Regions from separate parts of the Sodalis sp. RH15 genome, predicted to be linked through region 3. Evidence: predicted binding sites of a transcription regulator. Region 3 holds the regulator's gene; each other region holds the start of a gene.
What was found. Region 3 encodes CRP, which controls carbon source genes, mostly activating them, when cyclic AMP is high. Its sites were predicted from a motif close to ATGTGANNNNNNTCACAT; they were not measured.

Region 1 (3,285 bases), 2.2 Mb from region 3:
CGAAAACATTGAATACGCCGCCGCATAACCCGACGATCTCTTTTGGCGCGGTGTCGGAAATTACCGGCCAGCCCAGGGCGCCGAAACCTTTGCCAAAGAAAGCCAGCGCCATCAGCGCCACCACAATCACATTGTTGTTGGTGTAATTGCATAAAATGACGCTGGTGGCCAGCAGCATTCCCACCACGATGGGGATCTTGCGCGCCGCCGTAAGGCTTAATCCCCGCTTGAGCAGGTAGTCGGACACTACGCCGCCCAGCACGCCGCCGGCGAAACCGCACAACGCCGGAATGGAGGCCACCAGGCCGACCTTCAATATCGACATACCCTTATCCTGCACCAGATAAATCGGGAACCAGGTAAGGAAAAACCAGGTAATGCTATTAATAAAATATTGTCCGAAGAACACACCCAGCATCATGCGATCGGTGAGCATCTGCTTGATATAATTCCACTTCGGGCCGTCCCGGCTGATAGAACCGGGGGCATCCATATCAACCACCGCGCCGCCGGCCGCCATATAATCCAATTCGGCGCGGGACACGCTGGGATGCTTATTGGGATTATGAAGATATTTCACCCAGGCGATGGTGAGGATAAAGCCAATCACGCCCATGACGGTAAAGACATGCATCCAGCCCAGGGCATAGGTTAACCAGCCCAGTAGCGGTGAAAAAATCGCCAGGGAAAAATACTGTGCAGAGTTGAAGATGGCCGAGGCGGTACCGCGCTCTTTGGTGGGAAACCAGGCGGCGACGATGCGGGCATTGGCGGGAAATGACGGCGCTTCGGCAAAACCCAGCATAAAGCGCAGCACAAACAGCGTGAACGCCCCGTAGGCCAGGGGAAACCAGCCGACAAATCCCTGCAGCAGCGTAAACAGCGACCAGAAAAACAGGCTGTAGGTGTAGACCCGCTTGGAACCGAAACGGTCCAGCAGCCAGCCGCCGGGAATTTGCATTACCAGGTAGGCCCAGCCGAAAGCGGAAAATATCTCGCCCATCTGGCCGGGATCAAGCCCGAGATCCTTGGCAACGCTGGTGCCGGCGATGGACAGGGTGGCCCGGTCGGCATAGTTGACGGCGGTCACCAGGAAAATGATCAATAAAATAACGTAACGAACGTGAGATGTTGTTTTATGGGTAGCCAGAGGTGTAGTGCTCATAGAATATGCTCTCATCAAGGGAGTCTATTTAAGAATGCAAAAATCAGGGTGATAATATTTTTGCGCTACGCGTCTATATATGAAGTTGATATTTTTCACTCAGTGATTTTATATTGTGCTGCTTTTACCGCAGCGCCAAATCCATTCCTTTTTCCTTTCATTACAAAGGCAATGCTAGTATAAAAACAGCAGCACAAAATGGCATTATGCATCCGCCCAAGTATTTAACGTTAAAACTCAATTTTTTTAGGCAAAAACATGACAAAACCCGTGCCGTATCACGTTATTGGCGACAGGTTTTTTTTAACACGGGGAATAGCGACCAGCATCACTTTATGTATGTCATTAGCACTATAATTAGCGAATTTACACGCTAAAAATAGTTCAGTTGCACAATGCAAAACCCTACTAAAAGCGCTTATACTATCGTTACACCCATACCGTTAGCGTTGATGCTCTGCTATTTCGAGGTTATGACCCTCAAGTAGTATTTACGGAGACATTTATGTCATCAATTATCACCCACAATGTCGACAACGCATTGTATATTAAAGTTCACGATACCGATAATGTTGCTATTATCGTGAACAATAACGGTCTGCCGGCCGGTACTAAATTTCCTGATGGGCTGGAGCTTGTCGAGCATATTCCCCAAGGACATAAAGTCGCATTACATGATATTGCCAAAGGCGGTAATATTGTTCGATATGGAGAAATCATCGGCTATGCCGTACGGGATATTAAACAGGGCAGTTGGATAGACGAATCCCTGGTGGTATTGCCCGAGGCGCCGCCCCTTGAATCACTGCCCCTGGCCACCAAAGTGCCGGCCCCGTTGCCGCCGTTGGAAGGGTATACCTTTGAAGGCTATCGCAACCCGGACGGCAGCGTCGGCACCAAAAATCTGCTGGGCATTACCACCAGCGTCCATTGTGTGGCGGGAGTGGTGGAGTTCGTGGTCAAGCTTATTGAACGGGATCTGCTGCCGAAATATCCCAATGTGGACGGCGTGGTGGGGTTGAACCATTTGTACGGCTGCGGAGTGGCCATCAATGCCCCCGCCGCGGTAGTGCCGATTCGCACCATTCACAATATCGCGCTGAATCCCAATTTCGGCGGCGAAATCATGATAGTCGGCCTGGGCTGCGAAAAGCTGCAGCCGGAACGCCTGTTGACCGGCACCGAGGATGAAATTCCCATCGCGGTTGAGAGCGCGGGCGTCAGTATCACGCGGTTGCAGGATGAAAAGCACGTCGGCTTTAAATCCATGGTGGATGATATTTTGCAGGTGGCGGAAGAGCATCTGAAACGTCTGAATGCCCGCAAGCGCGAAACCTGCCCCGCTTCTGATCTCGTGATCGGCATGCAGTGCGGCGGCAGCGACGCGTTTTCCGGCGTTACCGCCAATCCGGCGGTGGGTTTCGCCTCGGATCTGCTGGTACGCTGCGGCGCTACGGTGATGTTTTCCGAAGTCACTGAGGTACGCGATGCCATCCATCTGCTGACCCCGCGCGCCGCCGATGAGCATGTAGGCCGCCGGCTGCTTGAGGAAATGGCCTGGTACGATAATTATCTGAGCAACGGCCAAACCGACCGCAGCGCCAACCCCTCCCCAGGCAACAAAAGAGGCGGACTGGCAAACGTGGTGGAAAAGGCCCTGGGCTCCATCGCCAAATCCGGTACCAGCGCCATTGTGGAAGTGCTGTCCCCCGGCCAGCGCCCCACCAAACGCGGGCTGATATTCGCCGCCACCCCGGCCAGCGATTTTATCTGCGGCACGCAGCAGCTGGCGTCGGGCATTACCGTCCAGGTATTCACCACCGGCCGCGGCACCCCTTACGGTCTGGCGGCGATACCGGTAATTAAAATGGCCACCCGCAATGCCCTGGCGGATCGCTGGTACGATTTGATGGATATCAACGCCGGTACCATCGCCACCGGCGAAGCCACCATCGAAGACGTGGGCTGGCAGCTGTTCAACTTTATTCTGGACATCGCCAGCGGCCGCAAAAAAACCTGGTCCGATCAATGGGGCATCCATAACGCCCTGTCGGTATTCAACCCAGCGCCGGTGACCTGATAAACCATTAAACAGAGGCCGGCATTACCCGGCCTTTTTG
Region 2 (3,285 bases), 550 kb from region 3:
CCCCCTGTTCGGTCCGTGGCATCAAAATAAAGATGGATTGAATCTCATTTTTCAAAGGAATAAGTTGTTTGGCATTTTTTAATAAAGTAATTGAATTGTCGGTAATCTCCCTTTCCAATTTTCTGCTCTTCGCTTCATCATGGAAAAAACATTTTTCAACCGGCGTTATAATATTTTTGTCCAGTTTTAAATCAATAATCCGGCTGACGGAGGCCGAAATGACCTTTTCATCAAGGACTTTGTCAGTAATATTTTTGGCTAGATATTCTATCAATGTCTTTAATTTAAACTCGTCTTCAGCGCAGTAGATGCGGACGGGCATAAGGGCTATATCAACGCCGGCCTTGAAGACTTCTTGCATGACGGTATGTATATCAAAATTATCGCTGATGGCTTTCATGTCCAGCGCATCGGTAATAGTGACCCCTTTGAATCCCAGTTCGCCGCGCAATATATCGGTCTGTATTTTTCCGGACAAGGTTGCCGGCCGGACAATCTCTTTTCCTGCCTTATTCTTCAGCGTCGTGTCGTCAAGAGCCGGATATCGGATATGGGCGGTCATAATCATATCCGGCGCTTCATCGGAGGCTATCGCGTCGCGATAGGGCGCCAGATCGATCTCATTGGCGTCTTGGCGGTTTTTGTTCACCATCGGCAAGCCAAAATGGGAATCGGTCACCGTGTCCCCATGGCCGGGAAAATGCTTGGCGACGCTCACTACGCCTTTGCTGCCGATGCCGGCTATCATTTCCCGTGCCAATCGCCCTACGCTGGCCGGGTCGTCGCCGAATGAACGAACATTAATCACCGGATTATTTGGGTTGCTGTTGACATCCATCACCGGCGCGAAAATGGTATTAATGCCGAGAGATGACAAATCCCGGGCTATAACGCATCCCTGTCTATAAGCCAATTTGTTATCCCCCGTACCGGCAACGGCGGCGCCCAGCGCCATATTGCCCGGGAAAGCAGAGAACTCGCCGCGGGGCAGCCGAAAGACGCTGCCCCCCTCGTTATCAGTGGCAATAAATAACGGGATGCCGTCCGCCGGCATGACTCCCCGCAGATCGTCAGTGAGTTTTTGTATTTGTTCTTTATCCTTTAAATTATTGGCAAACAGGATAATTCCACCAATAAAATTGTTCCTGATGATTTTTGTGATTGTTGCCGTGAGCTGCACCATATCCTTCTTATCGTTTGTTTTGGCATCTTCTCGCCAATAACGGAAGTCCAGCATGATTTTCTGACCTATTTTTTCTTTTAAAGTCATTTTTGCTACTATTTCATCGCTTTGACTTGCCGCTGTCAGATTTTTTCCAATAGACAGATGATTTGACGCGTTACGGTGCAAATCAATGGGGCGTGAAGGGGAGGGCATGGAATTGGCACAGGCGGAGTGTGATTCTGATATCATATATGACTCACGTTATTAAGATGGAACAGCAGGGTAAATAAATCACTCAGATAAGCACCAATGTAAGAATATAGTTCTTTTGAAATAAAGAGATTATCTTACCGGAGAAACTTGAACAGGAGGGAAACGCAGATGAAATATCAACTCAGGAGGCTTCGCATATTTTCTATATGAAAATATCAAAGCATTTTTTTGTGCCAACGGTGGCCGCCGGCCACCGGCGGGGGGATTAGCGGGGTAAACGCAGCTGCTGCAGGTTCCCTTCCAGGGTTACGCCGGTATCCAGCGTCGCAACCCGGCGGCATATAAAGGCCATTTCCCGCTGCGGTTCCAGTTTATTCCGCCATTTAGGCGGGATATCGGCCAATCGCCCATAAAGCGTTTCCAGGCTGCCGGCCTGGCTGATTAACTGCGCGGCGGTTTTGGCGCCGATACCGGCGACCCCGGGAATCTTACTGCCGCTGATGCCGGCCAATCCCCAGTAATCGGGCAATTGTTGCGGCTGCACGCCGAAGGTCTCGGTAATAAAGGGCAGATCCAGCCAGCGTTTTTGAAAATAGTCCCTGATGTGGATTGCCGGCGATAATAGCTGGCAATATCCCTTATCGGTTGAAATCAGCGTCACGCGATGTCCGGCGGCGGCGACTTTGAAGGCCAGCGTCGCGGCGATATCGTCCGCTTCGTATCCTTTTAGCTGCCACGATGCCACGCCGGTTTGGCTGAACAGCCGCCTGATGTCCGGCAACAGTGCGCGCAGCTCGTCGGGCATCGGCGCGCGTCCGCCTTTATAGGCCGGTAAGAGTTGATGACGCCAGCTTTCGTCGCGTTGTTCATCGTCAAATACCGCCACCGCGTGGGTCGGTTCACTATGAAAAATCAGCTGCTTTAGCGCATGGGCGCACGCTGATGGACAGGAAGAACCCTGGGTGGCATGCATGCGGCGAATCAGGTTCAACGCATCCACAATCAATAAATGAACCGTCATGGCGTGTCGTCCTTATCATCATCCATTGGGAAGCGGGACAGGACGCCGGGATTGGCTTTGTCCTGTCGTCAAGTCGGGCCCGGCGTTAAATACAGATTTCGTAGCAAGGGATATAGGCGCTGCCCGGTAATTTCATGCGGTGCTGCGCGACAAAACCCTGTAATAGGAAATCCATGCGTTTCATAATGTCCGGATCGCCGCGCAGCTTGTAGGGGCCGTGCTGCTCTATGGACTGGATGCCGTTTTCCTTTACGTTGCCGGCAACAATGCCGGAAAACGCCCGCCGCAGCGCCGCCGCCAGCTGTTCGGCCGGCTGGTCGCGATGCAGATTCAGGTTGGCCATGTTTTCATGGGTGGGATCGAACGGGTGCTGAAGATCCTGCGCCACCTTCAGCGACCAATTGAAGCTATAGGCATCGCCGCTGCTGCGCCGGTTTTCCTTGACCCTGGGCATGGCTTTTTTCATTTGGCGGGCCACTTCCGCCGCATCGTCAATGATGATGGTGTAATATTTGCGGGCCTGCTCACCCAGGGTACTGACGACAAATTCATCCAGCACCCGGAAGTAATCGGCGCTGATGCCCGGACCGGTAAGAATCAGGGGCAGCACCTGTTCTTTATTGGCCGGATTCATCATGATCCCCAGCAGGTACAGCAGCTCTTCCGCGGTGCCCACCCCGCCCGGGAAAATAATGATGCCGTGGCCGATACGGACAAACGCTTCCAGCCGTTTTTCAATATCCGGCATGATAATCAGCTCATTCACCAGCGGATTGGGCGGTTCGGCGGCGATAATGGACGGTTCGGTCATGCCGATAAAGCGTCCTTCCTTGTAGCGCTGCTGGGCGTGGCCCACCGCCGCGCCTTTCATCGGCGCCTCCATGGC
Region 3 (3,285 bases):
GGATACGTACCCGGGTGGCGTTATAGCCGTTCTGGCTGACAAACATCACCGTCATCAGAATCCAGTAGGGTTTAGGCAGGTTGAACACCAGTCCCAGGCTGCTGCCGATGGCCAGCATAATGCCCAGCCGGGCGGCGTTGCGCAGCGCCATGGATTTGAGCGAACAGTAGCTGCGCAGCGCCTGCCAGAAAGAGAGCCGTTGCTGGTTATCCGCCATGATATCCCGCCGGTAGAGCGGACGTTGCGTCCTGAGCAGCCGGGCGATGCGGCTGAAGTGATAAAAACAAAATTGCCCCACCGGATTATCCGGATTTCGCTGGGCAATTTTTTCCACCGCCGACAGGGCTTCCGCCATGGTGAAACGGCCCGATAACCGATGATAAAGAATATCGTCCGCTACCACCCGCAGCCGGGCGGCAATCAATTGGGCATTATAGCGGATCACCGCTTCAGCGTGACTCTGCTCCACCAGCTTCTGCACTTCGTCCGGCTGATGCAAACTGACGGCGATATGCTCTTGCAGGTCCAGAGCCACCTGAAATGTCCGCAGCAGACGTTTGTACTGAAGCTGATGGTTGGCCGACAGCATATGCAGCTGCTGGTAAATTTGCGCAATCAGATCAATCACCCGCTGCTGCCGGGCAAACAGCGGCGGCAGGGCGGTTTCCGGGTCGGTATGCTGGGTCAGCAGGCTGTATTTCGCCTCGATATAATCCGCGAGCTCTCTATAGAGCAGGCTGAGGGTTTCCCGCATCGGCTGCTCTTTAAGCCATCGGAACCACAGGCCGGTAAACAGCCCGTACCAGGCGGTACCGGCGATATACAGCAGCGGCGGGATCCACACCGGGGCGTTGCCGGTCAGGCCGAGGGTAAAAATGGCGGCGATAAGGGAGGCGGGTAATAACCGCCCGTGCAACGGACTGATTTCACCGGTGACGCCCAGCACCAGCGCCAGGCCCACCATGATAAAGGGCAAGGGTACGTGTACAAAGAGCAGCCACTGGATCAGTACGCTGCTGACGGCGAACAGCGTACCGCCGATGGCCAGGCGTTTAAAAAAGCGTTTATGCAGGGTATCCAGGCCGGCGATGTTGCAACAGGCGGGCACCAGGGAGAACAGCAGGCCGTTCTGCAGGCTGCCGAACAATAGCCCTATCGCCACCGGCAGGCAAAGCACGATGGTTTGCCGCAAGGCATAGTTGACTTCGGGGTGATAGATCAGTCGACGCCACATGCTGCCAACAAGCAGGCGTGGCACAGAGTACCACGCCTGTTTGATTAACGTTTAACGCGTACCGTAAACGACAATGGTCTTGCCGTGTGCGGAGATGAGATTTTGATCTTCCAGCATTTTCAGAATACGGCCCACCGTTTCACGGGAACAGCCGACAATCTGGCCGATTTCCTGGCGGGTAATCTTGATTTGCATGCCGTCGGGGTGGGTCATGGCGTCGGGTTGTTTCGCCAGATTAAGCAAGGTTTGCGCGATACGTCCCGTGACGTCGAGAAACGCCAGATTACCGACTTTTTCCGAGGTGACCTGCAAGCGGCTGGCCATCTGCGCCGACAGACGCATCAGGATATCCGGATTCACCTGAATCAGTTGCCGGAATTTTTTATAAGAAATTTCAGCCACTTCACAAGCGGTTTTCGCACGAACCCAGGCGCTGCGCTCCTGGCCTTCTTCGAATAAGCCCAATTCCCCGATAAAATCCCCCTGGTTAAGGTAGGACAAGATCATCTCTTTACCTTCTTCATCTTTTATCAGCACCGCGACGGCGCCTTTGACGATGTAGTAAAGTGTTTCAGCTTTTTCGCCTTGATGTATTAGCGTACTCTTCGATGGATACTTGTGAATATGGCAATGAGACAGGAACCATTCGAGAGTCGGGTCTGTTTGCGGTTTGCCGAGAACCATTCGCTGTTATCCTCTTTTGTCATCGCTGTCCTTGTTCAGGACATCGTATTCCCTATTACGGCGCTGTTTTATCGATCCATCTCCGTTGTAAACGGAGCGACGTTAGGGAACTTATTAGGGTCTGGTTTTAGTGATGTTCCGATCGCTCTCTTGCCCTTTCATTATCATGAGGTCGATCCAGCCTTGTTTTTAGCATAGGTTTGAAGCAGTGTCTTCTGTTGTCTTGCATCAGCATGAAGTATGTTAGGTAACATTGCCACCTTTCCAATAAAAATGTAGGGTGCAGGAAAAACTTTTTATCTGGAGTCATCATAATGCAAGCACGAGTAAAATGGGTCGAAGGTCTGTCTTTTATAGGTGAATCCGCCTCCGGCCACCAGATTTTGATGGATGGCAACGCAGGGGAAAAAGCGCCCAGCCCAATGGAAATGGTACTTATGGCGGCTGGGGGGTGCAGCGCCATCGACGTGGTATCGATTCTGCAAAAAGGGCGTCAGGATGTGCGTGATTGCGAAGTCAAGCTGACCTCTGAACGCCGCGACGAAGCGCCGAGGTTATTTACCCATATTAATTTACACTTCATAGTTTCCGGCACGGGGCTCACCGACAAAATCGTCGAAAGGGCGGTGGAGCTGTCAGCGGAAAAGTATTGCTCGGTGTCTTTGATGCTCGGCAAATCCGTGAACGTTACCCATAGTTTTGAAGTGCGTTTGCCGTCCTGAATGACGGATGCGTTACCGCGGGCGCGACGCTCCGGCCGCGCCCGGTTTATTCAATGCGTTTGCCTTCCAGTAGCTGCTTTACCAATGGTCCCATGATCAGTTCCATCGCCAGCCCCATTTTCCCTCCCGGTACCACCAGCGTATTGATATTGGAAATAAACGACCCCTGCAGCATCGCCAGCAGATAGGGAAAGTCGATATGATCCAGGCCGCGAAAGTGAATTACCACAAAGCTTTCGTCCAGCGAAGGGATGGCCTTGGCGGCAAAGGGGTTGGACGTGTCCACCGTGGGAACCCGTTGAAAATTGATATGGGTACGGGAAAATTGCGGTGTGATGTAGTTGATATAGTCTTCCATCGATCGCACCACGGAATCCATCACCGCTTCCCGGGAGTGTCCGCGTTCGCTGGTATCGCGCACCAGCTTTTGTATCCATTCCAGGTTGACGATGGGTACTACACCCACCAGGAGATCCACATGCTGCGCCACATTATGGTGGTCGGTAACCACCCCGCCGTGCAGCCCCTCGTAAAACAGCACATCCGTCGGCTCCGGCAGCGGCTGCCAGGGAGTAAAGGTGCCGGGAATCTGATTGTAGGGAACGGCTTCGTCATAGGTGTGCAGATATTTTCGCGCTTTGCCGT

Region 1: a site for CRP is predicted at 1,482-1,499, ahead of garD (galactarate dehydratase). Genes of this name have one in related genera too.
Region 2: a site for CRP is predicted at 1,397-1,414, ahead of ACL2XO_RS06460 (glycoside hydrolase family 3 N-terminal domain-containing protein). Genes of this name have one in related genera too.

Annotation. Positions count from the first base shown of each region.
Region 1 is NZ_CP178738.1:4,835,087-4,838,371, forward strand. Features, by position in the region: gene ACL2XO_RS22010 (MFS transporter) at 1-1,165, opposite strand, end outside; gene garD (galactarate dehydratase) at 1,671-3,245, shown strand.
Region 2 is NZ_CP178738.1:1,367,934-1,371,218, forward strand. Features, by position in the region: gene ACL2XO_RS06460 (glycoside hydrolase family 3 N-terminal domain-containing protein) at 1-1,351, opposite strand, end outside; gene xni (flap endonuclease Xni) at 1,644-2,399, opposite strand; gene ppnN (nucleotide 5'-monophosphate nucleosidase PpnN) at 2,485-3,285, opposite strand, start outside.
Region 3 is NZ_CP178738.1:813,398-816,682, forward strand. Features, by position in the region: gene ACL2XO_RS03690 (YccS/YhfK family putative transporter) at 1-1,234, opposite strand, end outside; gene crp (cAMP-activated global transcriptional regulator CRP) at 1,286-1,918, opposite strand; gene ACL2XO_RS03700 (OsmC family protein) at 2,233-2,640, shown strand; gene ACL2XO_RS03705 (phosphoribulokinase) at 2,687-3,285, opposite strand, start outside.